2 regions of the Verrucosispora sp. SN26_14.1 genome follow, and region 2 is predicted to be linked to the other one. Evidence: riboswitches for the same ligand, from Rfam matches in the RefSeq annotation. Region 2 holds a riboswitch; the other holds the start of a gene.
What was found. Region 2 has a riboswitch for S-adenosylmethionine ahead of EYA84_RS00240 (aminotransferase class V-fold PLP-dependent enzyme). Riboswitches for the same ligand answer to the same signal wherever they lie in the genome.
Positions count from the first base shown of each region.

Region 1 (14,618 bases), on a different contig from region 2:
TGCGACCCCCGGGTGCTGCTGCCGGCCGTCGACGCGCTGGAGGCCGCCGGGATCCTGGTGGTGGCCGCCGCCGGCAACACCGGCCCGTACTGCCGGTCCATCCAGGACCCGCCGGCCCCGTACCCGGACGTGCTGACGGTCGGTGCGGTGGACGAGCGGCGGCGGGTCACCGACTTCTCGTCCCGGGGACCCACCCCGTCGGGCGTGAACAAGCCGGACCTGGTGGCGCCGGGCGCGGACGTCCTCTCCGCGATGCCCGGGGGCGGTTACGCCACGCTCGCCGGTACGTCGATGGCGACCCCGCAGGTGGCCGGCGTGGTGGCGTTGATGTGGTCGGCCAACCCGGACCTCGTCGGTGACCTGGACCGGACCCGGCGGATCCTGCGCGAGACGGCCACCCCGATCGACGCCCCGACCGGCTCCGGCAACTGCGGCGGTACGGCGAACGTGGCCGGTGCCGGGCTGGTCGACGCGTACGCCGCCGTCGAGGCCGCCCGGGACTGACGCCGGACCACGGACTGACACCGGACTCGATGTGATCTAGGGTCGGCTGCCATGGACGCGACCACCATCGCCGAGTTGACCGTCGAGCGGGCCGCCGAGGTGGTCGAGCTCTGTCGCCGGGCGCTCGACCTGCCGGAGGACGCGGCCGAGGCGGAACCGCTCGTGGCGACGCTCTGGCACCGGGCCGCCGCCGACCGGCCGGTGCGGGTGTTCGGCGCGTACCGGGGTGACGACCTGGTCGGGGTCCTGATCGGATCGCACTCCGGCGAGGCGGGGCACGTCGACCTGCTGGCCGTGCACCCGCGGGTACGCCGTCAGGGCGTGGCCCGGGCCCTGCTCGGGCACGCCGAACGGGCGCTGGCCGAGTCGGGCGCGGTCGAGATGGTGCTCGCCGGCAACCCGCCGTACTACGGCTGGCCCGGCATCGACGTCCGCTACACCCCGGCGATCTGTCTCGCGCTCGCCCTCGGCTACCGCCAGGACCGCACCGCGTGGAACATGACCGCCGACCTGTCGTCCGACTCGTCACCGGCGCTGCGCGCCACCGAGGCGGCCGAGGCCCGGCTGGCCGGGCAGGGCGTGACGGTACGCCGGGCCGAGCCGAGCGACCTGCCGGCGCTCACCACCTTCGCCCGTACCACCTTCGGCGGGGCGTGGGACGGCGAGCTGGCCGGTTCGGTGGGTCGCCCCGACGCCGGCTGCCATCTGGCCGAGCGCGACGGCGAGCTGCTCGGCTTCGCCGCGTACGGATCGTCCCGGCCGAGCTGGTTCGGGCCGATGGGCACCGTCCCCGCTGCCGAGGGGTCCGGCATCGGCGGCGTCCTGCTGCGGCGCTGCCTGCGGGACCAGCGGACGGCCGGCATCGAGTTCGCGCAGATCGGCTGGGTCGGTCCGGTGCCCTTCTACTCGCGCAGCGCGGGTGCCCGGATCGAGCGGGTCTTCTTCCTGTACCGCAGGGCGCTCGGCAGCCCGAACGAGTCAACCGGCGCATAGGCGCCGATACCACCGTTCACCCTCCCCGGTCATCGACGCCCCCTACGGTTTTGCGTAGAGGAGGCAGCCATGACCACGGATGACGAGCAGACCCGGGACACCCTGGCGGTGCCCTTGGTCGCGGTTCCCGAACTCCCGGCCCAACTGCCGATCGACCGGCTGGACTACGGCGACGCCGAGCAGTTGGCGGAGATGACCGGGGCAGCCGAACCACCCGAGGAGCCGCTCATCCTGGTCGACGAACCGGCACCGCACCGCCCACCGTACGACCGGGCGCAGCAGCGGCGCGACGAGCGGCCGCTACCGACATAGGAAAAGGGCGGACCGCTGACGCGGCCCGCCCTTTCCGGCGTGTGGAGCTGGACTCAGAAGTCCATGTCCCCGCCACCCGGACCAGCCGGGGCAGCCGGGGTCTTCTCCGGCTTGTCCGCCACGACGGCCTCGGTGGTGAGGAACAGCGCGGCGATCGACGCGGCGTTCTGCAGCGCCGAGCGGGTCACCTTGGCCGGGTCGATGATGCCCGCGGCCAGCAGGTCCACGTACTCACCCGACGCGGCGTTCAGGCCGTGACCGGCGTCGAGGTTGCGGACGCGCTCGACGACGACGCCACCCTCCAGGCCGGCGTTGACGGCGATCTGCCGCAGCGGGGCGTCCAGCGCGATCTTGACGATCTGCGCGCCGGTCGCCTCGTCGCCGGCCAGGTCCAGCTTGTCGAAGGCGGTCTTGCCGGCCTGCACCAGCGCGACACCACCACCCGGGACGATGCCCTCCTCGACGGCGGCCTTGGCGTTGCGGACGGCGTCCTCGATGCGGTGCTTGCGCTCCTTGAGCTCGACCTCGGTGGCCGCGCCGACCTTGATCACCGCAACACCGCCGGCCAGCTTGGCCAGGCGCTCCTGCAGCTTCTCCCGGTCGTAGTCGGAGTCGCTCTTGTCGATCTCGGCCCGGATCTGGTTCACCCGGCCCTGGATCTGCTCGGCGTCACCGGCACCGTCGACGATGGTGGTCTCGTCCTTGGTCACCACGACCTTGCGGGCGCGGCCCAGCATGTCGAGACCGGCGGCGTCCAGCTTGAGGCCGACCTCCTCGCTGATGACCTGACCACCGGTGAGGATGGCGATGTCGGTCAGCATGGCCTTGCGGCGGTCACCGAAGCCCGGCGCCTTGACGGCGACCGACTTGAAGGTGCCCCGGACCTTGTTGACCACCAGGGTGGCCAGGGCCTCGCCCTCCAGGTCCTCGGCGATGATCAGCAGCGGCTTGCCGCCCTGCATGACCTTCTCCAGGATCGGGAGCAGGTCCTTGACCGACGAGATCTTGCTGTTGGCGATCAGGATGTACGGGTCGTCGAAGACGGCCTCCATACGCTCCGGGTCGGTCATGAAGTAGGCCGAGATGTAGCCCTTGTCGAAGCGCATACCCTCGGTGAGCTCCAGCTCCAGCCCGAAGGTGTTGCTCTCCTCGACGGTGATGACGCCTTCCTTGCCCACCTTGTCCATCGCCTCGGCGATGATCTCACCGACGGTGTTGTCACCGGCGGAGATGGAGGCGGTGGAGGCGATCTGCTCCTTGGTCTCGACGTCCTTGGCGAGCTTCAGCAGCTCCTCCGAGACGCTGGCCACGGCGGACTCGATGCCACGCTTCAGGGCCATCGGGTTGGCGCCGGCAGCCACGTTGCGCAGACCCTCGCGAACGAGAGCCTGGGCCAGGACGGTCGCCGTCGTCGTGCCGTCACCGGCGACGTCGTCGGTCTTCTTGGCGACCTCCTTGACCAGCTCGGCGCCGATCTTCTCGTACGGGTCCTCGAGCTCGATCTCCTTGGCGATGCTCACACCATCGTTGGTGATGGTGGGGGCACCCCACTTCTTCTCGAGCACGACGTTGCGGCCCTTGGGGCCGAGGGTCACCTTCACGGCGTCGGCGAGCTGGTTCATGCCCCGCTCGAGGCCGCGGCGAGCCTCTTCGTCGAACGCGATCATCTTGGCCATACGGCGTTGTCCTCCTGGACACTCACGGACCAGCCGGGGTGTGCCCCGGACGGGCCGTCTGGTGTACGCACCTTGGGACGTCGCCACCTGGCGACGGCGACGTCTCCTCGGCCGGGCCGGATAGCCCGCGACGACCGGCCACTGCCCCGCCCGAGGTGATCCCCCGGGTGCGACGGTGGCCCCACCGTCCCGACCAACTGGCACTCACGCCATGCGAGTGCCAATGACTTGTTTAGCACTCTGCCCTGCCGAGTGCAAGCACGACCGCCGTGATCAGCCGAGTTCATGGGCCAGTTGGGCGTCGTTCACCGGCCCCTCGTGTCCCCGCTGCTCGGCGTACGTGACGACCAGCCCGACCAACTGGGCAAGCTGGCCCGGCAGGGTGAGCAGCGCCGCCAGCACCGTCACCACGACCGTGCCCGCCGTCACAGTCCGGGTCTCCATCGGGCCGGTGCCGATCAGCAGCAGGCCCACCTGCTCGATCGCAGCCGCGACCAACGACACGGCGATCACCGCGCCGATCACCAGCGCCAACCGGCCGAGCAGCAGGCCCAGGCGCTGCCGCAGCATCTGGTGCGAGCGGCCGATCGGGTTGTCCCGCTCGAACAGGTAGACCGGGCCGACCATGGCCAGCGCGAACACCGCGTAGATGCCGGGCAGGAAGCAGAGGCAGAGGCCGAACAGCACGATCATGCCGAACAGCAGGGTCCACCCCCAGAGCCCGAGCGCCCGCCGGACCCCGTAGCGCATGGCCGCGCCCAGGTCGACCGGCGCACCGGCCGCCTGCCGGGCGATCACCCAGGTCCCGGCCGCCCAGCCCACACACTGCACCAGGCTCGCGATCAGACCCGCCCCGAAGAGGCTGCCCACCCACACGAGGCTGTCGGCCCAGAATCCGGAGGGCAACGCGCTGCTGTCGTCGGCGAGCTGCTCCTCCCAGCGCGCGGTGGGGTCGATCACCAGCGCGAGCACCGCCAGCACCACCGCCGGCAGCACCTGGGTCAGCAGGACGATCGGCAGCAGGAGCGACCAGCCCCGGCGGAGCGCGCCGACACAGCGCGCGTACCAACCACCTACACCGGCACCGGGCGGATTCACCAACGGGCTGGCCGGGTCGAGGCCGTACCCCGGTTGCGGGTACCCACCGTAGGGCGACGTCGGATATGGCTGGCCCGGGTAGGGCTGGCTTGGATAGGGCTGGCTTGGATAGGGGGCGGTCGGGTCGACCGGTGGCCGCCCGTCACCCCGATCGGGCTCGTTCGCCGGCGGGGTCGGCTCGTTCGCCGGCGAAGGCCGGGCCGGCTCGTCGGGGGACGAGGACGGACCCGCCGGGGGCGGCTGGTCGGACATGGACGCTCCTCAGCGATGGCTGGATCGGCCCATGATCTTCCCTGGTCGGCCCCGGCGCCGCTGCCCTGCACCGGCCACGATCCCATAACCCCACCCGAGGATCAGCCGGCGAGGTGGACGCGGCGGGTGACTCAGATGGCGCGTACCCGCTCGGCCTGCGGGCCCTTCTGGCCCTGGCCGATCTCGAACTCCACCCGCTGGCCGTCGTCCAGCGCCTTGTAGCCGTCCATCTCGATCGCGGAGAAGTGAACGAAGACGTCCTGCCCGCCGTCGACGGCGATGAAGCCGTAACCCTTCTCGGCGTTGAACCACTTCACGGTGCCCTGTGCCACGGTGTTGTCCTCACTCTGCGCGGCGTACCACAACTCCGGGCACCGGCACGCCGAACACCCGGAGACCACCGGTTTCAGCGATCCGCGACGACCCCGAAAAACGGTGACCGAAATCGCACGGTACACGAGGCGTGACGACCGCGCACGACCACAAATCGGGCATATTCCGACTGACGGCATCGCCGTACGTCATTGTGGTAAGCATGCCGACATGACCAGCGCCATCGACGAGACCAGCACCCTGCGGGCGGACGTCCGTCGGGTCGAGCCGGCGGACGCCGCCCGGATGCGGGCCCTCCGTCTGGAGATGCTCGCCGACGCCCCGCTGGCCTTCCTGGAGACGATCGCGGAGGCCGCCGCCCGCCCGCACGCCGAGTACGCTGCCCGCGTCGCCCAGGTCTCGGCCGGCACCCACACCGCCCAGTTCGTGGCGGACCCCGGTGGCCGACTGGTCGGGCACGCAGGTGGCGTCGCCCATCCCACGGAACTCGCGGTCACCGTGGTCTACGCGGTCTACGTCACCCCGACGTGGCGCGGCACGGGCCTGCTCGCATCCCTGATCGACGCGGTCGGCGCCTGGTCACGGGAGTGCGGGCGGCAGGAGCTGATGCTCGAAGTCGTGGTGGGCAACGACCGTGCCTACCGCGCCTACCAGCGGATCGGCTTCGCCGACACCGGCGTACGGGTGCCGCACCCGACCGTCCCCGCCCTCCGCGAACTCCAGATGCGCCGCCGGGCGTAGTGGGGGCGGGGTGGGGATTTCCGGGCAGCCCACCCTGCTCCGGGCGGTCAGGCTTGATCCCGCCGCAGGGTGGGCTGCCCGGAAACCCGACGTGGTCCGGCTGATCGGGTGGGCCTGCCCTCGGATCGGACCGACCCACTCCCCTCGCCCTGCTCGGTAGCGACGGTCGCGGGCTGGCCAGGGTGTCCGGCGGATGCGGCGGGTGCCAGGTCTCCCGCGCCGCCTTTGCTCTGCTTCAACCCACGCAACGAACAGGGCGATTCGTTCCTCCTGGCAAATGCCGCACTGGCAAAGCTATGACAATTGACCAGAACCGGTGCGTTCTCCCGAAAGTATTGCGTGGAGTGAAGCAGAGCAAAGGCGGCAAGGCGCAGTACCGCCGCCCACCGTCCGCCTCCGCACCGCACCGCACCGCACCGCCCAAGCTCAACTCAGCTCATGCTCCAACGGTGACCCAGCAGGGTTCCGGGGCAGCCTGACCCGCGCAGGGATCAAGCCTGACCGCCCGGAGCGGGTCAGGCTGCCCCGGAACCCCCACCGTGAGAAGACCCGCCCCCCCCACCGTGAGCAGCAGACCTAGGCGTGCCGCCGACTCTGCACGATGCGGAAACGGTTGGCGACGTACGCCCCGTCGGTGAGGGCCGAGTTGGCCGCCGCGTTCGCCCCGCTGCCGTGGAAGTCGGAGAACGCCGCCGACTGGTTCACGAAGACGCCTCCGGTGAGGTTGCCGGACAGGTGCACTCCGACCTCGATCGCGGCGTTCTCGGCGGCGTCCAGCACCGCCTCGTCGGTGGAGTAGACGGCTGCCGTGAGCGCGCCCTTCTCCCCCACGGTCGCCCGGAGGATGTCCAGGCTGTGCGTGGTGGAGTCGGTGGCGATGGCGAAGGAGATGGGTCCGAACCACTCCCGCGAGTAGGTCGCGGTGTCGCCGGCGTCCAGCTTGACGACGGTGGGCGTACGGACCACCGCGTCCGGGAACGACGGGTGCGTGACGGTACGCGACTCCAGCACCGGCGTACCGACCTTGGTGACCTCGTCGAGGCGGTCCAGGACGCCGTCGTTGACGATGGCGCCGGTCAGCTCGACCCCACGCGCCGGGTCGGCGGTGAGCTTGCCGACGGCGGCGGCGATCCCGGCGGCCACCTCGTCGAAGCTCTTGTGTCCCTGGTCGGTGTCGATGCCGTCGCGGGGAATGAGGATGTTCTGCGAGGTGGTGCACATCTGGCCGCTGTAGAGCGTCAGGGTGAACCCGAGGTTGCGGCACATGCCGGCGAAGTCGTCGGTGGAGTCGACCACCACCGTGTTGAGTCCGGCCTTCTCGGTGTAGACCGCCGCCTGGCGGGCGTTGGCCTCCAGCCAGTCGCCGTACTCGGTGGAACCGGTGAAGTCCACGATCTTGACGGCCGGGTGCAGGGCCAGGGTCGAGGCCAGCTTCTCGCCGGGCGCCTCCGGGGCGAGCAGGACCAGGTTCGGGTCGAAACCGGCCTCGGCGAGCACCTGCCGGGCGTAGCGCACCGTCACGGCCAGCGGGAGCACGGCGCGCGGGTGCGGCTTGACGACCACCGGGTTGCCGGTGACCAGCGACGCGAACAAGCCCGGGTAGGAGTTCCAGGTCGGGAACGTGTTGCAGCCGATGACCAGGGCGACTCCTCGCGGCACCACATGGAACGTCTTGGTCATCCGCAGCGGGTCGCCCTTACCGGCGGCCTTCTCCCAGGCGGCGGTCCCCGGATGCCGGGTCATCTCCGCGTACGCGTAGGCGACGGCCTCCAGCGCCCGGTCGAGCGCGTGCGCGCCGCCGGCCTGGAAGGCCATCACGAATGCCTGTCCGCTGGTGAACTGCACCGCGTTGGCCAGTTCGAAGACGTTCTTGTGCAGCCGGTCGAGGATCTCCAGGCAGACCCCGACCCGCGCCTGCGGCCCGGCGTCCCGCCACGCGGGCAGCGCCGTGGACGCGGCGGCGACGAGCTGTTCGGCGGTGGCGTGCGGGTAGCGGACGTCCAGCGGGACGCCGAAGGGGCTGGTCTCGGTGGCGACCTGGTCGCCGTCGCCCGACTGGTCGAGCGGGAAGTCTCCACCCAGGTACGCCTCGAATGCGGCCTTGCCGTCGGCGGCTGCGGTCTCGCCGTACACCCGGGGGCTGGGTGATTCCGGGTAGGCGGACCAGTACCCGCGCTCCGTGATCGCGGTCAGCGCGCGGTCGAGGGTCTCGGCGTGCCTGTCGTACAGGGGGTGCGGGGTCTCCGTCATGCCCGCCATCATGCAACAGGAAGCCCCGCGATCAGTAGGGGCGTGTCACAGCTCAGACGTCGAGTTGCCAGTTGCTCCAGCGATCCATCACCCGGAAACCGAGCTGCTCGTTGATCGTGATCATGTGATCGTTGCTGTCCGCGTTGAAGGTGTCGATCACCTGGATCGCGGGTTCGTGGGCGAGCAGGTGACGAAGGTTCTCGATCTTCGTGAGCAGGCCGAGGCGGCGGCCCCGGTGCTCCGGGTCGACGATGGTGATCTGTTGGAAGGCGTGCCAGTCGGCGGTCGGTGACATGTCGAGCAGGGTCCAGGCGACCAGCCGACCGGACTCCTGATGCCGTACGCCCGCGTGGTAGCGCCGCTTGCCGCGCGCTTCGAGCGCCCGCTCGGTGCCGCGTACCCGCTCCGCGTCGACCTGCTCGGGCTCCCATGCCAGGTCACCCATGGGCGCGTCGGCCAGCAGCCGCCCGTCCAGGTACGCGACGTCGGCGATCAGATCGTCCGGCGTACCCCCGCGCCAGAACAGCACCTCGTAGCCGGTTGCCCGGGATCGTGCGTCGGCCAGCAGCGCGTCCAGGGCGGCCTGGTCCAGTTCGGCGACGTGCAGTCGCCGTCGTACGTCGGCCAGGGCGTCGACCGCGCCGACGGTGGCGGCGAACCGGGCGGCCGGGGCGGGGTGGTCGGGATCGTCGCGCAGGTGCGCCCGGCTCAACGCACTGACCCGTTTCCGCCCGCGCTCGCGCAGTACGCGCAGGCCGCGCTCGAACAGCGCCCGACCGACCCCCCGGCTGCGATGGTCCGGGTGCACGACCAACTCGCCGGAGGCGTTCTCGGTGTTGTCGAGTTGCGGCAGGTCGAGCAGCAGGTAGCCGGCCGGGGTGCCGTCGGCGTGGGCCAGCAGGGCGAGGGTCTCGGTGCCCGGCATCGGCTGGTGGAACAGCGAGGTGAACCGCTGCCGGCTGAACGGGGGGTAGTCCGGCAGGTCGGTCGCGGTGTAGTCGGCACCGATCCGGTACGCCTGTTCGATGGCCGACTCGTCGTCGGGACCGAAGGAGGTGATGGTGATGGCCATCTCCGCAGCCTGCGGGACGACCGACGAAGGGGCCAGCGATTATTCGCCGGCCCCTTCGGAAAGCTTGGTCGGGAGGGACGATCGCACAACGCCTCCGGCGCTGGGTCGTAAAGACTGAAAGTCTACGGCGAAACGCCCTCCCGCACGAAGCATCTTGCGCCGCCCGGTTCCTGCCGTCAAGTACTCGACGGCGTGTTTTCCGCACTCACCGCTAAAAGCCCGTTACCCGGCGGATCGGTCGGCGTGCACCATGCCACTCGGGCGACGGGCTCGCGGTGTGTCTCAGCCGAGCAGGCCGGCGTCGCGGGCGGCCCGCAGCGACGGCTTGATCCGGTGGGTCGGCCCGACCTCGCCCGCGACCGCGTCGAGCGTCTTGAGCCCCTCACCGGTGTTGTAGACCACCGTCTCCGCGGTCGGGTCCAGCTTTCCGGACTCGACCAGCTTGCGCAGCACCGCGACGGTCACCCCGCCCGCCGTCTCGGCGAAGACCCCGGTGGTACGCGCCAGCAGCCGCACGGCGGCACGGATCTCGTCGTCGTCGGCGTAGTCCATCCAGCCGCCGGTCCGGCGTACCGCCTCCAGGGCGTACAGGCCGGCCGCCGGGTCGCCGATGTTGAGCGACTTGGCGATCCCGGTCGGCTTGACCGGGGTGATGGTGTCACCGCCGCCGTGCAGGGCGGTGGCGATCGGGTTGCATCCGGCCGACTGGGCGCCGAAGACCTTCCACCCGCCGGCCGGCGCCTCGACCAGGCCGATCTCGACCAGTTCGCTGAACGCCTTGTCGACCTTGGTGAGCAGCTCACCGGAGGCCATCGGGATGACCACCTGGGCCGGGATCCGCCAGCCGAGCTGCTCGGCGACCTCGTAGCCGAGCGTCTTGGAGCCCTCCGCGTAGTACGGCCGGACGTTGACGTTGACGAAGGCGGTGTCCTCGAACTCGTCGGTCTCCACCAGCTCGCCGCAGAGCCGGTTCACGTCGTCGTACGAACCGTCGATGGCGACCAGCTCGCCGCCGTAGACGGCGGTGGTCACGACCTTGCCCTGCTCCAGGTCGCTGGGGATGAACACCACCGACGGGGTGCCGGCGCGGGCCGCGTGGGCGGCGACGGAGTTGGCCAGGTTGCCGGTGGAGGCGCAGGCGAACCGGGCGAAGCCGAGCGCCCGGGCGGCGGTCAGCGCGACCGAGACGACCCGGTCCTTGAACGAGTGGGTGGGGTTGGCGCTGTCGTCCTTGATCCAGAGCGGGCCGGTGATGCCCAGCTCGGCGGCGAGCTGGTCGGCGGCGACCAGCGGCGTGAAACCGGGGTCCAGGGTGACCCGGGTGGCCGGGTCCTGGCCGGCGGGGAGCAGCGCCGCGTAGCGCCAGATGTTCTGCGGGCCCGCCTCGATCTGCTCACGGGTCACGGTGGCGAGGGCCGCCGGGTCGTAGTCGACCTCCAGCGGGCCGAAACACTCGTAACAGGCGTGCTGCGCGGCCAACGGGTAGCGGGCGGAACAGGCGCGGCAGACCAGGGCGCGGGCGGGGCTGGCGGTGGTGTCGATCCCGGTAGGGGCGAGCGTCGACGTCATGTCCGAGTCCTCTCATCTTCCCCCACATCGCACCCTGCGGCGGGGACGGAATTGGCACCTGCCCCACGGGACGCTCAGCGATGAGCGCGCGGGGTGGTTGCCGGGGCGTCTTCGGGCCGTATCCCTCAGCCCCTCTGGATGAGGTATTCAGTTGTGCCGCCGAGTCTAGGCAATCCCGCCGCGCTCGTCAGCGTTCGATCTCAGCCTGTGAGCGATTCCTCACCGCCGCCACCACCCGCGCAAGCGCGTCGACCCTGGATCGGGCAGCCCCGGCAGCGCCGGGTTGACCTGGTCCAGGGTCGCGCACGAGCGTCGGTCGGTCACCGCACCGGCCGGGTCAGGCCGGTACGGACCTGCGTTCGGCCGCCTTCAGGTCCAGTGCGGCACCGTTGCGCTGGCGCAGCAGGTTGTCCAGCGCCCAGCTACCCGGGCCGAGCACCGCGATCAGCAGGAACGACCAGCAGAACAGCACCGACAGCTCGCCGTGGTTGCGTAGCGGCAGCAGCGCCTCGGGCTGGTGGACGACGAAGTAGGCGTAGGCCATCGAGCCCGACGCCACCAGTGCCGCCGGTCGGGTGAAGAGACCGAGGAGCACGAGGGCACCGCAGACGGCCTGGATCAGCGCGGCCCACCAGCCCGGCCAGGTGCCGAGCGGGACGGGTTCACCGCTCCCCCGGGCACCGCCGAAGACGCCGAACAGAGACGACAACCCGTGGCAGAGAAACAGCAGGCCGATGACCATGCGGAACAGGGACAGGGCCGGCCCGCCGAACCGGTCAGTACGCATTCCGGAACCTCCATTGTGGATGGACGAGGGCAACCAGAATGCGGGACTGATAAATATTTGTCGATGCAATCTCTTCCTTTGGGAACGCTCCCACATCGATGGTAGCGACTGGAACTCCCGAGGGAACCCCCTTCGGCGAAGATCATTTCGATCACCCTCCGTAACGACTCCCTGTACACCCTGGACATCTGACGGCAACAAGTCGCGGTCATCCGATCCGGGGCCGCGCGCCCACCCGGGTCCGGAAGCGGCCACCGTCGTCCCACCAGCCGGTACGCGGGGCGGTCCCCGACCGACCGGAAAGCCGTCCCGAAGCGCCCACCTCGCCACCCCGACTGCCCGCCGAACGATCGAGGACCGTGATGCGACGATGGGCCGATGCGAGAAATCCACGGGGGATCGATGCCGGATACGACCACGAGACGCGGCGACGGAGGCCGGGCCTACCGGCGTCCTCGGCTCGTCGCGCTGCTGACCGCCGTCGCGCTGCTCGCCGGCTGCGCACCGACCGACGCGTCCGGCAACGTCCCGGGTGACGGACCGACGGAGCAGGCCGACCCGGCCACGAGCCCGACCACGGCCGGCCCGGACGCGCCGGAGGTCTGCCCCGAATCGGGGGTACGGATCCGCTACCTCGGCGTCAGCGCGGCCATGGGGCTCCGGGCGATGGGCGTGGAGCTGGTCAACTGCGGCGACCGCCCGTACAAGCTGCGCGGCTATCCGGCGCTGCGTCTGTTCGACGGCGAGGGGGCACCGATCACCGTCCGGGTGGTCGAGGGGGCGGCCGGGATCGCCTCGGGCTTCGACGACCCACCCCGGCCGCTGGTGCTGGCACCGGGCGCCACGGCCGGAGCGGCCGTGATCTGGCGCAACCTGGTCGACGATCCGACCGTGGTCGCCACCGACGCCGCGCGGGTGGAGATCGCGGCGGCCAAGGGGCAGCCGGGGCAGGAACTCGACATGGAGGGGCCGATTGACCTCGGCAACACCGACCGGATCGGAGTCAGCGCCTGGAAGAAGCGGACGGGCCCGACGCCGACGCCCACCGAGTCGGCGGACGACGGCGTCGACGCCGCACTCAGCTGGTGATGTCCTTGCGGGTGAAGCGCCAGAAGGCGAGCCCCCAGAAGAGGGTGGCGTAGCAGATCGCCGAGACGGCGCCCCGGACGATGTCGTCGGTCTGCACCGGCGTGGAGAGCAACCCCAGCCAGGCGGTGCTGTAGTGGGTCGGCAGGAACGACCGGATCGCGCCGAGCGCGGTGATCTGGTCCAGGATGCTGGAGAGGATCCACAGCAGCACCGCACCACCCACCGCGCCCAGCGCGGCATCGGTGACCACCGAGAGCAGGAACGCCAGACCGGCGACGACCAGCAGGACGACCGCCAGGTAGCCGAGCACCGCGAGCAGGCGGAGCAAACCCTCGCCGGGTTCGAGCTGTGCGGCGACCGTGCTGCGCAGCGGCGACCAGCCGTACCGCAGGGTGCCGATCAGCAGGGCCGTACCGGCGAGCAGCACCAGCGCGAACGCCGAGTAGGCGAGCGCCACCAGCAGCTTCACCGTCAACAGCCGGGCCCGGGGCACCGGCACCGCCAACAGGTAACGCAGGCTGCCCCAGCTCGCCTCGCTGGCCACCGTGTCGCCGCAGAACAGCGCCACCACCACGACCAGCAGGAACGAGGCGGAGACGAAGATGGTGAACAGGGTGAAGTTCAGTCCGCCGGAGGTGGCGAACGAGACGAGGCTGCCGAACTCGCCCCGGCCGCTGTCGTCGTCACCCGAGTCGAACTGGAAGGCGATCAGGATGATCAACGGCAGCAGCACCATGAAGCCGAGCGCCAACTGGGTACGCCGCCGCGCCGCCTGACGGCGGAACTCGGCGCCGAACGGCAACGTCCTCGACGGCCGGTAGCCGGCGGCGGCACCCGACGGAGCCACCCCGGACTCCTCCCGCGTCGGCTGCACGGTCGATCCCGCCATCACCGGTCCCCGCTTCCCCGAGAGTTCTCGCCCACCAGGGCGAGGAACGCGTCCTCCAGGCGGCGCCGGGGCACCACCCGGTCCACTCCGATACCGGCCCGTACCAACTCGGCGACCACCTCGCTGCGCGCGGTGCCGTTGGTGTCCACCACCAGGTGCCCGTCGGCGTCGTCCAGCACCCGTACGCCACCGAGGTCGTTGAGCACGTCCCGGGCCGCGGTCGGGTCGCTCACCTCGAACAGCACGCTGGGCGAGTCACCGACGATGTCCTCCACCGGCCCGGAGGCCACGATCCGGCCCTTGTTGACCACCACGGCGTGGGTGCAGGTCTGCTCCACCTCGGCGAGCAGGTGACTGGAGACCAGCACCGCGCGCCCGTCGGTGGCGTACCGCTGAAGCACCCGGCGCATCTCGGCGATCTGTGGCGGGTCCAGCCCGTCGGTCGGCTCGTCGAGCACCAGCAGCTCGGGCAGGCCGAGCATGGCCTGGGCGATGGCCAACCGTTGCCGCATCCCGTGGCTGTACTTGCGGACCCGCCGGTGCACCGACGAGCCCAGACCGGCGATCTCCAGCGCCTGCTCGAAGTGTGCGTCGGCCTCCGGCCGTCCGGTCGCCCGCCAGTACGCCCTGAGGTTCTCCAGGCCGGAGAGGTGCGGCAGGAATCCGGGCCCCTCGACGAGAGCGCCGATCCGGGAGAGCACCGGCGAGCCCGGCACCAGCCGGTGCCCGAAGACGTAGATCTCCCCGGCGGTCGGCTGGGTCAGCCCCATCAGCACCCGCAGGGTGGTGGTCTTGCCGGCGCCGTTGGGCCCGAGCAGGCCGACCACCTGACCGGGGTGCACCTCGAAGTCCACCTCGGAGACTGCCACGAAGCCGTCGGCGTACTCCTTGCGCAAGTGGCGCACGGCCAACGGGGTGTCCGCGTACTCGGGATGGATCGAGGTGTCCTGGCGGCGGTGCCGCAGGCGCAGCACGGCCACGAGCACGACGAGCCCGATCACGATCGCGGCGATCAGCCCGACCAGCACCCAGCGCCAGAGCGCCGCCTCGGTG
Region 1 covers NZ_SISL01000093.1:1,300-15,917, forward strand. Annotated here, with positions in the region: partial or broken gene EYA84_RS11595 (S8 family serine peptidase) at 1-504, shown strand, start outside; gene EYA84_RS11600 (GNAT family N-acetyltransferase) at 556-1,497, shown strand; gene EYA84_RS11605 (hypothetical protein) at 1,567-1,809, shown strand; gene groL (chaperonin GroEL) at 1,863-3,485, opposite strand; gene EYA84_RS11615 (hypothetical protein) at 3,759-4,835, opposite strand; gene EYA84_RS11620 (cold-shock protein) at 4,967-5,167, opposite strand; gene EYA84_RS11625 (GNAT family N-acetyltransferase) at 5,379-5,909, shown strand; gene paaN (phenylacetic acid degradation protein PaaN) at 6,486-8,159, opposite strand; gene EYA84_RS11635 (GNAT family N-acetyltransferase) at 8,212-9,231, opposite strand; gene thrC (threonine synthase) at 9,514-10,800, opposite strand; SAM riboswitch class I at 10,810-10,945, opposite strand; gene EYA84_RS11645 (DoxX family protein) at 11,138-11,587, opposite strand; gene EYA84_RS11650 (DUF4232 domain-containing protein) at 11,990-12,676, shown strand; gene EYA84_RS11655 (ABC transporter permease) at 12,666-13,565, opposite strand; partial or broken gene EYA84_RS11660 (ATP-binding cassette domain-containing protein) at 13,565-14,618, opposite strand, start outside.
Region 1: another riboswitch for S-adenosylmethionine. It lies ahead of thrC (threonine synthase); the one in region 2 lies ahead of EYA84_RS00240 (aminotransferase class V-fold PLP-dependent enzyme).

Region 2 (16,818 bases):
CCAGGTCGACAGCGAGATCGGGCAGGACATCCTGCGCGGGGACATCGCTGTCGCGCTGATCCGTCCGGTCAGCTACCCGGTGATGCGGATCTTCACCGCCCTGCCGGTGCTGATCACGAATCTGCTGATGGTGGGCCTGCCCACGTTGTTGATCTTTGCGGTGCTCTTCCCCCTACAGTCCCCGGCCCCGGTGGACCTGCTGCTGTTCCTGGCCGCGGTGCCGTCCTCGGTGGTCATCGCGTTCAGCCTCAACATGCTGGTCGGGCTCTGCGGCATCGTCACCACCAACATCTGGGGCATCCGCATCGTCAAGGAGAGCGTCGTGGTGTTCTTCGCCGGTCAGCTCGTACCACTCGACCTGATGCCGGCACCGCTGGCCGCCGCCGCCTCGGTCCTGCCCTTCCAGTCCATGGTGTACGCGCCGGTCCGTCTGCTGACCGGTCGGTACGACGGCGCGTCCGACGCGACGGTCGTCCTGGCCGGGCAGGTGGGTTGGGCGGTGCTGCTCGCCGGCGCGTGCGCGGTGCTGTGGCGGGTGTTCGTCCGACGCGTACAGGTGCTCGGCGGATGACCCGCCCCGGTCGTACGCCGCTGCGCTACGCGCGGCTGACCTGGTTCCTCGGCGGGGTCAGCCTCCGGCGACTCGTGGCGTACCGCACCGACTTCCTGCTCGGTGGCGTCGGTTTCCTGCTCCGGGTCGGCGTCCAGGTCCTGCTGATCGGCAGCATCTTCCAGTTGGTGCCCACGGTCGGCGGCTGGTCCCTGGACAAGGTGTTGTTCCTGCTCGGCTTCGCGCTGCTGCCCCGCGGGCTGGACCGGCTCTTCACCGACTACCTGTGGGTGGTCGCCTGGCAGTTGATCCGCAGCGGCGACTTCTACCGGCACCTGATCCGTCCGGTGAACCCGCTGTTCAGCGTCCTGTCGGAGCGGTTCTTCTGGCCCGACGCGCTCGGCGAGCTGCTGGTCGGGTTCGCGCTGCTCGGGTACGCGGGCCGGCGACTGGGGCTGGACGTGGACGCCGAGATGGTCCTGGTCGGTGCCGGTCTGGTGGTCTGCGGCACGCTGATCTACACCGGGATCAAGCTCATCTTCGCCTCGATCGCCTTCTGGACGATCACCAGCCAACCCGCGATGCACGCCGCCAACCAGCTCTCCGAGTTCGCGGCGTTCCCGCTGGAGATCTATCCGGGCGTGCTGCGGTCCGTGCTGACGTGGGTGCTGCCGTTCGCGTTCACCGCGTACATCCCGGTGGAGTTCCTGCTCGGCGGCGACGGCCGGTTGGTCTGGCTCACCCCGCTGGTGGCGGCGGGCGCGCTGTGCGTCGGCTACGGCATCTGGAGCATGGGCATCCGCCGGTACGAGATGACCGGTAGCTGAGAGGAGAGGCATCGGTATGCGAAGACAGCTGCCGCTCGGTGAGCCGCTGGCGCGGGGCTACCAGTTCTATGCGTTCCCGTTGGCGATCCTGGCCACCGAGGCACGGGCCCGGGACTGGATCCTGAGCAACTACATCCACGTCGCCTTCGACCCGAAGGCACCGGACTCGCCGGTGCCGTTCGGCTTCTATCTCTACGACCACGCGATCAGTCCGTGGCTGGAGGTGGTCCGGACCAGCCGTGAGTGGGTCGCGTGCGTCGGCGCGGACATCGTCGCGCTCTGCCGCGACTCCATCGGCGCCGGCTACTACCCCTATCTCAACCTGGACGAGCACCACCTGCCGGGCCGGGCGCCCTACCAGCAGTGGCACCAGACCCACGACGTGCTGCTCAGCGGCGTCGACGACGACGAGGGCACCTTCACCGTCTACGGCTACACGGCGAACGGGTCGCTGCGGACCACCACCGTCGGGCAGGACGACGTCGCCCGCGCGTACGCGAGCCTGGACGAGGTGGAGAACGACTGCTTCCAGGTCTACTTCTACCGGTTGCGACCGGATGCCAGCTACCGGATGCGGTTGCACGTGGTGGGCGGCGCGTTCGAGGAGTACCTGTCCGGTGCCAATCCGAGCCGTCGGGTCGACATGCTCCAGGAGGAGTGGGAGCGGGCCTACGGCGTCGACTCCTACGTGCCGCTGCGCGGTTACCTGCGCGACTACCTCAACGGCGATGCCGCGTACGACATCCGGTACCTGCACGTGCTCTGGGAGCACAAGCGGCTGATGACGGAGCGGTTCCTCCGCCTGGCCGAACTCGCCCCGGCACTGGCACCGCTGGTGGACGACTGCCGTGCGATGCAGACCGACGCGGTGGCGTTGCGCAACGGGATGCTGTGGCACGAGCAGAAGGGGCGGTCCTCCCGGTTCGGCGAGGAGGCCATGCCGCGCCTGGAGCGCGTCTTCGACACCGAGGTGCGGGTGCTGCGGCAGGCCGTGGAGGAGATCCGGCGTCATCCGACGCAGGAGCCGGCCACGGATCACCGGCCTGTCCATCAGGGCACGCCGACGGACGCGGGACGGGGTGGCGGGACGTGAGTGTGGACGCGGAGTGCGCGGTGCTCCTGCGGATGCCGGCCCTGCGCCCGGACGACCACCTCCAGTTACGGATCGTCGGCGCCGGCACGCAGGACTTCCGGTACGACCAGCGCACCGGCGAGTGGACCGCCACGCTCGATCCGGCGGCACATCCCGACGGTGTCGAGGTCGTCGTGGTCCTCGACAGCGACCCCCAGCTCGACGGGCCGCTGCACCTGAGCACCGCCGAACTGGCCGCCCCGACCTGCCGCATCGACGGGCGGGTCCACTTCGCGCGGCACCAGGACGTCCTCGTCGGCGAGTCGCACGTCGCCCGGCACTTCTTCCCCGGCGATCCGGAGTCCACGCAGCGCTACGACGTCATCGTCGTCGGCTCCGGTGCCGGTGGCGGCACCCTGGCGTACCAGCTCGCCGAGACGCCGTGGCGGGGCGGTCGGCCACCGCGCGTCCTGCTGCTGGAGGCCGGTAGCTACCTGTTCGGGACGCACACCGGCAACCTGGCCCGCTACCAACCGGTCGGTCCCGATGTGTACCCCAACATCTTTCACCACTGGGGTGCGTTCGGGCGTCGGCGCTGGCGGGCCGCCGACGCCGAGAGCGCCAAGGCACGCATCGCGCAGGGCCTCAACCTCGGCGGCCGGACCCTGTTCTGGGGGGCCTCGGCACCCCGGATGCACCGGTGGGAGTTCCGCGACTGGCCGGAGACGGTCCGCGACGAGTTGTACGACGTCTGGTACGACCGCGCGGAGCAGCTGACCCGTGTCACTCCCCTGGTCCCGTCGTCGTACCAGACGATGGTCAAGGCGAAACTGCGGGAGTTGCCCGCGTTGGCCGAGTTCCGGCACTTCGATCCCCCGATGGCGATCGAGTACTGCGGTCCGGTCCCCGGGGCGGTGCCGGCGGGTATCTGGTCGGCTGCCGAACTGCTGCTCAGCCGCGCCATGCAGGACGGCCGCTTCGGCAACCTGCGGGTCCACCTGAACCACGAGGTGGTCGGTGTCGAGCGGGCGGCGGGCGAGGTCACCGGTGTGGTGACGTACGACCACCTGGCCGGCCGGGACCGCACCTACCGACTGGCCGACGACGGCGTGGTGGTGCTGGCCGCCGGCACCGTCGGCACTGCCGCCGTCGCGCAGTCGTCCGGCCTCGCCGAGGACATCCCGCTGGTCGGACGCGGCATCACCGACCATCCCATCCACGTGGTGAAGTTCTGGATGCGGCAGGGCGGGGACTGGTACAGCCGGTTCGACTCCAGCAAGACCGTCTCCCGGCACCTCACCGACGCCGCCGACACCGACCCCGTCCACCCGTACAGCGTCACGCTGGACCTCGGCGCGAACCTGAACCAGTTCCGCTTCGTCAACGCGTTGGAGTTCACCGGCGCGAACCTGGCCACCGTCGACGGGAAGATGCCGGGCGAACTCGTGTTCATGGTCGAGGCGCCGCTGATCGAGCAGAACGCCGTCACCCTGACCGAGACCCGGCCGGTGGGCGGGAAGCCCGCCGCGCTGCCCACCATCCGCATCCATCCCAGCCCGCGCGCCCACCAGGTCCAGGACGCCCTCGACACGATCACCGCCGATGTGGTGTCCGCCTTCGGAGGCGAGGTGTACGAGCAGCTCTGGGCTCCGCTCGGCGGGGTGTCGCACGAGGTCGGCACCATGCGGATGGGTCGCGACACGCCGGGCCGGGAGCGGCCGGGGGTGGTCGACGAGGACCTGCGCGTCGCCGGCCACCGCAACCTCTATGTCTGCGACCTGTCCGTCTTCCCGAACTCACCGGCGGCCAACCCGACGCTGACGTTGGCGGCGCTGGCCATGCGCCTCGCCGCCCACCTCAGCACCGGACGACTCACCGCCCCCGGGGCGTGTTGATCACCTGGCGTAGTCCGTGCAGGAGTCGGTCGACGTGCTCGGCGGTCGTGCCGATGCCGATGCTGGCCCGGATCGCGTACCCGTCGGTGGGGCGGCCGAGCCGCACGGCCGCGTCGGCCAACAGCTTCCGGCTGAGCGGGTGGGCGCAGAACAAGCCGTCTCGTACGCCGATGCCGTGCTCGGCGGAGAGCCGGTGGGTGATGTCGGCTGCCCGCCGGTCGGCGACGGTGAAGCTGACGATGCCGACCCGGTCGTGATCGGCGTCGAACGTGCGCAGTTCCGCCACCTGCGGCAGGGCGCCGAGGCCGTCGCGCAGTCGGGCCAGCAGCTCCTGCTCGTGGTGAGCGAGTACGTCCGGTGCGGCGGCGGAGATGGTGGCACAGGCGGCGGCGAGTGCCACCGCTCCCAGCAAATTCGGCGTGCCGGCCTCGTGTCGGGCCGGGCCGGTCTGCCACTGCACCTCGGCGGGTTCGTCACCGACGTGCCTGGTGGCTCCACCGCCGGACAGGTACGGGTCGGCGGCGTCGAGCCAGTCGGCGCGGCCGGCCAGGACGCCCGCACCGAAGGGCGCGTACAGCTTGTGCCCGGAGAGCGCCAGGTAGTCGATACCGGCGGAGGCCATGGAGACCGGGCGGTGCGGGGCCAGTTGGGCGGCGTCGACGGCGATCCGCGCGCCGTGCCGATGGGCGATCTCCGCGATCTCGGCCGTCGGCCAGACCTCGCCGGTGACGTTGGAGGCGCCGGTCACCGCCACCAGCACCGGCCCCGCGTCGCCCAGGTCGGCCAGCGCCCGGGTCAGCCCGGAGGTCACCTCGGGCAGGTCGGCGGGCACCGGCAGGCGGTGCACGTTCGGCCAGGCGAGGAGGTTCGCGTGGTGTTCGCCGGCCCAGGTCACCACGGTGGTGTGCGGGGGCAGGGCCCGGGCGAGCAGGTTCATCGCGTCGGTGGTGTTCCGGGTGAAGATCACGTGGTCGTCCGGCCGGACGTCGAGGAAGTCCGCGACGGTCTGACGGGACTGCTCGTAGGCCAGCGTGCACCGGCGCGACGCGAGGCCGGCGCCCCGGTGCACGCTGGCGTACCAGGGCAGCAGTTCGGTGACCGCGTCGGCGACCGGGACGAGGCAGGGTGCGGTGGCGGCGTAGTCGAGGTTGGCGTACGCGACGGTGGTGCCGTCGGAGAGGCGGACCGGAAGGTCGTCGCCGAGCACGGCAGGAGCGATCGTGGGCACACTCGTCCTCAGGTGACAGTGGACCCGTGCGGGTCCGCGCTTGCCTCCGGCGATCGCCGACGGCCTGGTCTCACCCGGAGGCACCCCACCGCGGATATACGAGGGTTGCCGGTCAGCAGGCCGGGGCCTTGACGCTGACACTCTTGACCGCTGCCGATGCTGCCACACGGGCGAGCCCGCCCGCCAGTGCCCGTCGGGCACCCGGCATGTCCCTGTTCGTACGACACGAGACAGCCCCTTGATTCGTCCCGCCTGACCGGTCGGCTCGCCGTCGCGCCGGTCCGGGTGGCGGCTCGGGAGCAGACGTGAATCCGACGCCCCGGGTGCGCGATTGCGCGGGCGCGCTTCACCACGCACAGTGACCACAGTCACCTGCCGCCGATCGGCTCGGCGCCCCTTCGCCGCTGTTCTGTCGGCCATGGGAGCGCGGGTCGGCGCGGCATGTCGGTGATTCGACGGATCACTGTCCGGAAAGCGTCTCCACCACGCGGGATAGCACACTCCATGATGGACGGACCAGCGGTTCGACTGTCAGCTTTGCGAAACACTTTCGCGCTCTGATCTGCCCTACGGTGAACCGGCGTTACCGCAGCGACCACGCCGCAACCATTGGGGAACGCATCACCATGCGCATACTCGCCGTGCCCGTCAGGGTGGACGCCCTGTGGCTCGCCACCGACCGGACCGTGACCGGACCGACCGCCGACTTCACCCGCCTGCCGTACGTCGACGCCAGCACCGGCCGGGACGCCGACTTCGGTGAGCGCAACCTCAGCGACGCGATCCTGCCCGGGTCGTTCCAGCAGGACCTGCTGTTGCCGGCCGGCATCCACCTGCACTGGTCTCTGCCGGACGCACTGACCCGGTTGACGCACGGCGCCGCGACCGGCGGTGGTGCGCCCGCCGTCGACCTGCCCCGGGTGCCGAACCGGTGGCTGGTCACCCGGACCGCGCCGGGTGGCGCCCAGGACCGCTGGATGGTGGAGAGCGACGCGCTGGGCGACGTCGACCGGGGCGGGGTGACCTATCCGCTGCGGGCGGCCGATCCACGCGGCACCACCGGACGCCCGTGGCGGTATCTCGGCCGGAAGCTGCCGCTGTCGGCGTGGCCCGGTGCGCCGACCGACCGGGTGGCCGCGCTCACCGCGCTCGGCTACGGCGAGCCGACCTTCGCCGCGTTCTATCCGAACTCGTCGAGCGTGTTCGGGTTGCACGACGACGGCTACGGGGCGGTGCCGCCGCCGAACGGCCTGCGCTACGACGTGGTCGGCTGGTATGCCGAGACGGCCGACGACGAACTGCTGGCGGTGGTGGCGACGGCGGCCGGGCGGAGCTGGCCGCAGACCATCGCCGACGAACTGGACTGGTCGGTGCCGGCCGACACCGGCGGCGACGCTCCGGCGCGGATGCTCTGCTTCGGTCGGCTGACCTTCGCCGCGACGGCGAAGCGGGCGCCGGTGCCCGGCCCGACGACCGACTCCGAGAGCGGGGTCTGGGTGGCGAACACCGCCACCGAGGCACTCGCCGCGCACCTCGGCGCGGTGTTGCCCGGGGTGACCGAGACGCAGACCGAGGAGCTGCTGGAGGCGCTGACCGTCGCCGACGAGTTGGAGAGCGGCGTGTTGGACCTGCCGGCCCGGCTGGCTCAGGCCCGGCATGCCGCGTCGTTCGGCACGGTCGCCTCCGGGGTGGCCTGGACGGTCCGTCGGCAGGACGACCCGCTGGACGGCGGGGACGAGGGTTCGCCGGTCACGGTGCCGCAGCGCCAGGCCCGGGAACGGTTGGCGCTGCCGGGGAGCTTCGGCGACCTGCTGGTCGCGCTGAACGAGGCGCAGTCGGCGTACGACGCGGCGGCGGCCGAGGTCACCGGGGCACGTCGGCGGATCTTCGCGGACTGGACCCGGTACCTGGTCTGTGCGTACCCACCACCGGGTGCCCGGGACGACTATCCGGACCCGGATCTCGTCGGCTGGTACCTGCGGCGGGAGGTGTCGGCGTTGTCCGCCCGGTTGGCAAGGCTGGGAAGTTGGCCGCCGGTGGACACCGGCACGAGTCTGGCGCACCGGTTGCAGGCCGCCCGGCAGGCCGCGCAGTCGGCGCTGGACACGGTCAACGCCACGGCGGCGGCCGCCGCGCGGAGCCGGTTCGAGTTGCAACAGGTCCCGGGTACGCCGTACCAGGTGCCGAACGAACCGGTGGTGCTGCTCACCGGTGCGGCGGCCACCCCGTCGGACCGGTACGGCCGCGACGGCGCGGACCAGCCGGACGGACTGCTGCCGTGCGTGGCGGTGGAACTGGCCGTCTCCGAGGCCGACCTGCGGGCCGCGACCGGGGTGACCCGCCTCGGTGACCTGCTCGCGGCGCTGGCCACCAAGCTCGCCACCGGGCAACCGGAGCATCCCGCGCTGCGGTCGTGGACGGGTCAGCCGTGGCATCCGGTGCTGCTGCACTGGGAGGTGGAGTTCTTCCCGGCGCGGGCGGGCAACAACCTGGACCCGTCCGGGCGGGACTTCGACCCGGCGTTCGTCACGACGAACTACGAGCTGCCCGACGGGGACCGGGAACTGCGCCCCCGGGCGGAGAAGGACGTGCTGGACACGGCGGCGAACGTCTACACCGGCAGCACGGTGTTGTCGGCGTCGGCGCGGCCGGTGCTCTCCACCCGGATCATGCGATACCTGCGCGGGACACCGCTGGCCCGCGCGAACGACGAGCGGACGGCGGCGGGACTCGACCCGTGGACCGCCGACCAACTGGACGACGACCCGGGACCGCTGCTGGACTGGTGCGCGGCGCAGCAGGACGATGCGCGGCTGGGCACACTCGCGACGGCGTACCGACATCTCGCCGCGCACGAGGGAAGCAACCTGGCGCAGAGCCTGGGTGGTTTCAACGACGCCCTGGTGATGCTGCAGATGGTGCGTCAGTTGCCGATCACCGACCCGTTGGGTTTTCCAGCCGGGCGGTCGCTGGCGGCGCTCGTGCAGCAGGCGGTGGCGGGTGAGGGGCGGCACGCGCCGGTGCCGCTGAGCGACTTCAACCCGGTCCGGGCGGGGGCGCTGCGGGTGCGGCGCTTGCGGATCGTGGACAGCTTCGGCATCGGGTACGACGTCGACACCGACAAGCCCCGGACCACCACCTGGTTGAGCATGCCGAACCGGCCGACCTGGGTGGCGATGCCGCCCCGGCTGGCAGTGCCGGCGCGGGTACGGCTGGACCTGCTCGACGCCGAGGCCGCCGGGCGAGCGCTGAGCGGGTTGCCGCAGTCGTCCCCGGTCTGCGGGTGGCTGCTGCCCGATCCGCTCGACGACGGGCTGCGGGTGTACGCGGCGGACGGGGACTGGCTCGGCACGCTCTACCTGACCGCCGACCCGGCCGCCCCACGGCAGGCGTGGTGGCAGTCCTCCCCGCAGGGGCCGGTCACCGAGGTCGGGTCGATCGGCAACGTGCGGCTGCGCGCGGTGGTGCAGCGGCTGCGTGGGCTGGGCGCCGACGGGCTGGCCGAGTTCGTGTCCCGGCTCGACGAGTCGCTGGACGCGGTCGAGCCCGAGGACCCGGGGCAGCATCGGGCGCGGGCGGTGCTGGTCGGTCGGCCGGTGGCGGTGGTCCGGCTGGCGCTCGATCTGGAGGCGCCGGGGCTGCCCGTGATCCACCAGGACTGGAACGTCTTCCGGCAGGATCTGCGCCGCGTCGGTCGGGAGAGTAACGCGTACCCGTCCGTCCGGTTCCCGGTGCGGCTGGGCGAGCACGGGCGGCTGGGCGACGGCACGCTCGGCTTCTGGCGGGAGCAGCCGGACGGCGCCCTGGGCGAGCGGTACCACGACGTGGTGACGCTGGCCGAGCAGGACGGCGACCCGCCGCTCGCCGTCGGGATCGACCTGCCGACGCTGACACTGACCGCGCTGGTGGAGCCGGCCGGGGCGGTACACGCCACCACCGGGGTGCTGCCGACGGTCTCCTGCCGGCTGGATCCCGCCCACCACCATGATGCGCTGGCCCGACTGGAGGTCGGCTTCCTGGCAGCGCCCGTGCTGACCGAGGCCGACGCGCCTGCGCTGGTCACACCGGCGGCCGACCCGGACCGGGTCTGGTCGTGGCGCGAACGCGACGGCGCCTCCTGGGTGGAGGTCGCCGAGCCGCCGGAGCTCGCGGAGGCGTTCCCCACCGCGCTGACCGCTCGCGAGGGCTGGCTCAGCCTGCGTCAGCGCCCGACCGTCTGACCGCTCCGCGCGCCTCCCCTATTTCTCCGGCACGTCCACCACATTTCGACCGAGAAGGCGACCCCGATGCCACAGATCACCCTCGACCTGTCCCTGGAACAGACGAACATGGTCCTGGAGGCGCTCGGCCAACTGCCGTACGTCCGGGTCTACGAACTGATCGAGACGATCGGCCGGCAGGCCGGTGCGCAGGTGCAGGGCCCGTCCGTCGAGGCCGAGCAGGCCCGTCTCACCCCGGTGCGGTCGGCATGAGCCCGGAGCCGCTGCTGTTCTGGCAGCTCGACGACATCGCCCCGGGCAACGTCGTCGTCGACTACGGCAAGGGACAGCTCGACGGCCGGCTCGAAGGGAACCCGACCGTGTCGCCGGACGACCAGTTCGGTGCGGTGGTGACCCTGGACGGGGTCGGCGACGCCGTGGTCTCGCCCGCGCCCCTGCCGCCGTACACGACCTACACGATGTGCGGCTGGTTCCGGGTGCCCACCCAGACTTCGGGCATGCAGACCGTGATGGGCCGCGACCTTTACGGGGTGCACGTCAACGTGCTCGGCCGCATCATGGCCGACCTGCCGGGCACCAACGTCCGGTACTCCAGCGGCGCCGGCCTGTTCACCTACGACACCTGGCACCACCTGGCGGTGACCCGGGACACCACGCTGCTTCGGATCCACCTCGACGGGGTGGTGGTGCTGGAGGCGAGCGTCGGGGCGCCGCCGACGGTGCAGAGCAGCTTCGTGGTCGGGCGGCCACCCGGCAACGCCAGTCAGTACCAGCCGATGTCGGTGGCTGCGGTACGGCTGTACGGCACGGCCCTGAGCGCTGCCGAGGTCACCGAGCTGATGGCGGTGGACGAGTCGCCGGTGACGTCGTTCGTCCGCACCCACCCGCTCGACTTCGAGTTGGCCAACGTCGACCAGCAGCCGGTGTTGTACATCGACGACGCCGCCACCAGCCAGACGCTCACGTTGCGCGTGACCAACTCGTCCCGGCACGACATCACGCTCTGGCCGCTGAGCGGCGCGCCGTCGGTGACGAACCGGCACTTCACGCTGAACCTCCGGCCGGGCACGATCGCCCCGGCGAGTACGGTCGGGCTGGCCGCGAGCGGATGGGCGCTGGCCGCCAACGAGGCCCGTACGGAGCTGTATCTGCGCGGTCCGGCGAACGCGGTCGTCCCGGCCGCCGCGTCGGTCGAGTTGCCGTTGACCGGGCTGCGTGCGGACGGCACCGACGGCACCCGGGTGACCCGGGTCGAACTGGCCTATCAGCGGCTCGGTTACACCGGTGAGACCAGCGAGATCGTCGGCACCCGGCAGCAGTCGCTGGAGGTGGTGAACCACCGGGGTCGACCGGACATCCCGCTGGACGTCGCCTTCGTCGGCGGCAACCGGGTGCTCAGCGACGGGTCGGGCACCAGTTCGCTGCGGCTGCGGGTGGCCAACGTCTCCCGCCGGGTGGCGATCGCACTGGCCGGCTCCGCCACCGTCGGCAAGGAGCGGGCGTCGGCGCTGGTCCTCTCGTTCGACGTGCAGTTGGCGAACGAGACCCGGGACTGGGCGTTGACCACGGCCGGTCAGGTCGGTGCGGTGCAGGTGGCGTTGACCGGTGCCACCGGTGTGGCGTGGGACGTCGACAAGCTGATCGACGACGAGCGGGCGATGTGGACGCTGACCCCGAAGCAGGACACGACCATCGCCGCCGAGGAGTGGTTGGAGCTGGGGATCGGGCCGGTCCACGGGCTGACCACGCCGGGTCACGCGCCGGTGGTGCTGTCGTACCGCAACGTCCCCGGTTTCCAGGACGGGTTCGTCAGCGTCGACGTGGAGCGGAGCCCGCTGCTGTTCAGCGGCACCAACGTCGCGGTGGGCGGTGTCGCCGCGCCGTTCAAGCTGACCGTGCGCGCCGCCACCGAGCACCTGCAGCTGCGCCGGGAGGGTCAGACCGGCGGAAACCAGATCTACCTGGAGCTGTACCAGTCGGAGACCTCGGCGAACGTGACCACCTATCCGAGTATCCGGTTCCACCACGCGGGCAAGTTCTGGCACCGGATCGAGGGCCGCCCCGACGGGTTCATGTTCAAGTGGGGACCGCCGACCAGCGACGACCTGAGTGACATCTTCGCCCGCCTGGGCGTGTTCACGTCGATGCGGGTGGACAAGGTCGCGGTCAGCGGGGGCGAGGGTCATCTCCGGGTGGAACGGCGGGATCAGGCAGCCGGTAAGCAGGTGTTCCTGGAGTTGTTCCAGGCGGATGTCCCCGCGAATCAGGGAACCTTTCCGAGCCTGAGGTTCCATCACGCGAACAAGTTCTGGCACCGGATCGAGGGCCGTCCCGAGGGCTTCCTGTTCAAGGACGGCAACACCGGCTCCGACGACTTGCGGGACATCTTCGCCCGCACCGCGTCGTTCACCTCGCTGCGTCTCGGATCCACCGGCATCGGTGAGTCGGACCTGCGCCGGTTGCTCGATCTGGCACGGCGCTTCCCGTTCTAGGTCACCGGTAGCGAAGCGGAGGAGCACGGCACGATGCCGAACGGCAAACGGACGCGGACCACGAGCAAGACCACCGACTCCAGCAAGGCACCCAAGAACACCGAACGCAAGGACGTCAAGGCCAAGAAGGCGATGACCGACGCCGACCGTAAGGCGGCCGTCGCGGCGAAGCTCGCGGTGGAGCTGCTGCAACTGGCCACGACGCTGGAGCCGATCACCCGATCGACGCCGGCGGTGGTGGGGGCACGCGCGGACACGAACTTCTACGCCACGTTCCTGCGGTCGGGGCAGGGCGACTGCATCGTGTTCAAGACGCCCGGCGGCAAGACGGTGCTCGTCGACTGCGGCTCGACCACCCTGGACACCACGACCGGTGAGGCGCACGCGCAGTACATCTGGAACAGCCTGAACGTGCCCCGCTATCTGCTGGGCAGCAGCACGATCGACGTCATGGTCTTCACCCATCCGGACGAGGACCACTACAACTACCTGACGTCCGTGCTCGACGAGGACCGCACCGGTCGGAAGATGACGGTGGGGCGGGTCTACCACAGCGGTGAGAGCGAGGACTACGTCGGCGCCATCGACTGGCTCCGAAAACACATGGCCGACGCCACGAAGATCTTCAAGGTGGTGCACAACCTGGAGGTCGATCCGTCCGACCAGAGCGTGGTCCGCGGCGAGATCACGCTCGACGGCACGGCGGTGGTCGCCGCCACCGCCGGCGACCAGGTGGATCGTCTCGACGACAAGGGCGGCATCCGGATCATCGCGGAGCCGACCTGCACCGTCACCATCCTCGCCGGTGGGGTCGCGCACGACTACAAGACCGACAAGGACACCAAGAAGGCCAGGAACCGCGCCAGCCTGGTGCTGCTGATCGAGGCGCACGGGAAGAAGCTGCTGCTCTGCGGTGACGCCACCACCAGCACCGAGCACTACCTGATCGCAGCCGGCAAGTACGCCGCACCGACCAAGACCCGGATCACCGGGGTCGACGTGATGCACATCGCCCACCACGGCAGCAAGGTCACGTCAGGCTCGAAGGAACTGCTGGACGTGGTGAAACCCAAGACGGAGGCGATCATCAGCGCGGCCCGGGAGGGCAGCACCTCGCACCACCTGCCGGCCTGGCCCACGGTGGAGAAGTACATCGACAACTTCACGGGCCGCGTCCCTGCCACCGCCCACAAGGGATGGTGCTGGGACATGAACGTGAGCCGGTACAAGGTCCAACAGATGGACATCCCGTTCCCGGTGTACATCACCGGGTCGCACGGCAACCTCGACATCGCCTGGACGGCCTGATCATGAATCGGCACACCCTGGAGACGCTGCTGGCCACGGTCGCCACCGGCCGGCTCGACCTGCCGCTGTCCAGCCTGGACGCGGACCACGCCACCTATCTCGGCCGTTTCCTGCCCACCGGCCGACTGGCCCTGACCGACTGCGTCCGCGTCGACCAGGCCGACGCGGTCGAGGTCCACGGCACCGGCGCACCCGGCCCGTTCGCCGGGCTGGCGGTCACCGCCCGCTTCGCCCTCGCCGCGGACACGGTCACCGGGGTACGGGTCACCGCCACCGGCGCGCCGACCTGGTCGCTCGCAGACACCTTCCCGGCGCTGGCCGGCACCTTGCTGGCCACGCTGCGCTTCACCGGACCGTTGATGACGCTGGACACGGCGGTGCTGGCACCGACCGGCGACGACCCGACGCCCGATCCGGCCGACGCGGCGATGCGTTTCACCGGCGACCTGCGGATCACCAGCGAGATGGCCGCCATCGCGCTGCTGTTCCCGGGCACGACACACCCGGTCGTCGGCGACATCACCATGGTCACCCTCGCACCGGACGGCTACCCGCTGCCGCACCCCACGGTGCCGAGCGTCATCCTCTACGGCGCCGACGGGGAGCCCCTCCCCCTCGGCCTGTTCGACGTCACCGACCTGCGGTACGAGATCTTCGGCACCCCCGACCTCAACCTGCACACCGCCGACAGTGAGGTCGTCGCAGTGCTGGTCCTCACCGGCGCGATCGACGTCCGCACCGGTGGGCAGAGCCACCGGGTGCTGCTCTCCGCCCAGGTCGCCGGCTGGGACAACGACATCATCCTGGCCGCCGACTTCAGCGGACTGGGCGCGCTCACCCTCGACGACGTCGCCGACCTCGCCGGGTTGGACCGGTTGACCCTGCCGTTCGACATCGACCCGGACGCCGGAATCAGTCTCGGCGAGGTGGTGGTCTGCCTGGCCCACAGCGGCGGCACCTGGTCGATCAACCACATCGCGCTGACCGTCCGCGCCGAGGCGGACTGGGTCATCGTCGACGACCTGCTGGAACTGCAGGCCCTGGAGCTGACCGTACGGGTCGACCGACCGGGCCCGAGTGCGACGCCGTCGTTCCTGGTCAACGGGTTGCTCGGGATCGGTGACGAGGGCACCCTGCAACTCGTCGCCGACCCGAGGTCACGGCACCTCGGCGGCGGTCTCTACGGCGACGCGCCGCTGCGGATCCGCGAGGTCTACCAGCACTTCACCGGCGCCGATCCCGGTCACCTGCCCGACCTGGCGATCACCCGGTTCCAGGCCGACGTGAACCTGCCGGTCGGCACGACCGGCACCACGTTCGGCGGCGAGATCGTGGTGGCGGGCAACTGGTTCCTCACCGACCAGGTCGAGCTGACCAGTCTCACCTTCGATCTGGACCACGACACCACCGGTACACAGATGCAGGCGATGGCGGGTTTCGTCATCGACGACGTCACCGTCACGATGACCGCCGACTACGACCCGGCCCCCGACCGGAAGTGGGAGTTCACCGGCGAGACCGGACCCGGCCAGCTCATCCCGATCGGGCCGGCGGTGGAGTCCCTGGCCGAACGCTTCGACGGCCTCGCCCTGCCGGCGCCGCTGGCCGACCTGACCATCGACAATCTCGGCGTCGACGTCTCCACCGGCACCCAGCGGGTCTTCGTCACCGGCCAGGCCCGGTTCCCGGTCGACGACACCGACGTGGCGATCACCGTCACGGTCGACACCGCGCAGCGCTCCTTCGACGGGCTGATCGCGCTCGCGGTGCCGGTCGGCGACGGCAGCACGTTCCACCCGCAGCTCGACCTGCACCTGGCCGGTGACGCCACCGCCCGTCGGTTGGCCGCCTCGTACACTCACGCCTCCAGCGATCCGGTGCCGGACGTGCGTGCCCTCGTCGGCGCGGTCTCCCCGACCGCCGCCGGCTATGTGCCGCACGGCATCGTCGTCGACCCCCGGCACCTGCTGTTCGCCCTGACCCGGCCGGTCGAGGGGACCGGGACGGCGTACGTCTTCGGGGTCGACCTCGCGCTCACGGTCGACCTGGCCGACCTGCCGGTGGTCGGCGAGCATCTCACCGGCGACACGACGATCGGGATGGACCTGCTCCGGGTCGTGGCGGCCACCGCCGCGCTCGGTGCCGCCGACGTCACCGCGCTGAACGCGCTGCTGCCGGCGGAGATACCCGCGCTGCCGGCAGCAGGTCTGCCGGCCGGGTTCACCGTCGACGGGACGCTGCGCCTGGGACCGTTCGGCGAGCCGGTGTCGGTGCCGGTCAGCGGGGTGAACGGGACGGCGAACCCGCCGGCCGGGCCGGTACCCGCGCCACCGAAGCAGACTGTCACCGGCGACAACACCTCCTGGCTCCCGGTGCAGCGCGCCTTCGGTCCGGTCCAGCTCGCCCGGGTCGGCGTCGCCTTCCGGCAGCACGACGGCCAGGATCCGCGCCTCGCGCTGCTGCTGGACGCGTCGGTCGCCGTCGCCGGCCTCACCCTCTCCCTGGACGGGCTCGAGGTCGGGATCTCGCTGACCGACCCGCTCTCGGTACCGTCGTTCGGGCTGTCCGGGATGGGCCTGTCCTACGCTGCCGGCCCGGTCAGCATCACCGGCGCGTTCCTCCGGTCGGAGATCGAGTACGAGGGGGTCAGCTATCCCGCGTACGGCGGCATGGCGCAGCTGCGCACCGAGTCGCTGTCGCTGGCCGCGATCGGGGCGTACGCGCAACTGCCGGCGGGGCCGTCGGTCTTCGTCTACGCGTACCTGGACACCCCGGTCGGTGGGCCGCCGTTCTTCCACGTCCGGGGCATCGCCGCCGGATTCGGCTACCACCGGCGTCTGGTCCTGCCGCCGGTCGACGACGTGGCGTCGTTCCCGCTGGTGGCGGAGGCGACCGGAGCCGCGACGCCGGGCACCAGCCTCGGTGCCGAGCTGCGCAGCCTCGCCACGTGGCTGCCCCCGTCGGTCGGGGACATCCTGCTCACCGCCGGGGTGCACGTCAGCTCGTTCGAGATGCTCGACTCGTTCGTGCTGGTCGCGGCGACGTTCGGGCACCGCTTCGAACTGGACGTGCTCGGGTTGTCCACGCTGACCCTGCCGGCCCGCGCGCCGGGGACCGAGGCGGTCACCCCGGTCGCCGAGGTGCAGTTGGCGCTGCGGGCCAGCTTCGTACCCGACGACGGGTTCCTGGGCGTGCAGGCGCAGTTGACGCGCAACTCCTACCTGCT
Region 2 covers NZ_SISL01000001.1:50,976-67,793, forward strand. Annotated here, with positions in the region: gene EYA84_RS00220 (ABC-2 family transporter protein) at 1-571, shown strand, start outside; gene EYA84_RS00225 (ABC transporter permease) at 568-1,377, shown strand; gene EYA84_RS00230 (hypothetical protein) at 1,394-2,470, shown strand; gene EYA84_RS00235 (GMC oxidoreductase) at 2,467-4,344, shown strand; gene EYA84_RS00240 (aminotransferase class V-fold PLP-dependent enzyme) at 4,322-5,551, opposite strand; SAM riboswitch class IV at 5,604-5,721, opposite strand; gene EYA84_RS00245 (hypothetical protein) at 6,214-9,792, shown strand; gene EYA84_RS00250 (hypothetical protein) at 9,859-10,044, shown strand; gene EYA84_RS00255 (LamG domain-containing protein) at 10,041-12,284, shown strand; gene EYA84_RS00260 (ComEC/Rec2 family competence protein) at 12,318-13,592, shown strand; gene EYA84_RS00265 (DUF6603 domain-containing protein) at 13,595-16,818, shown strand, end outside.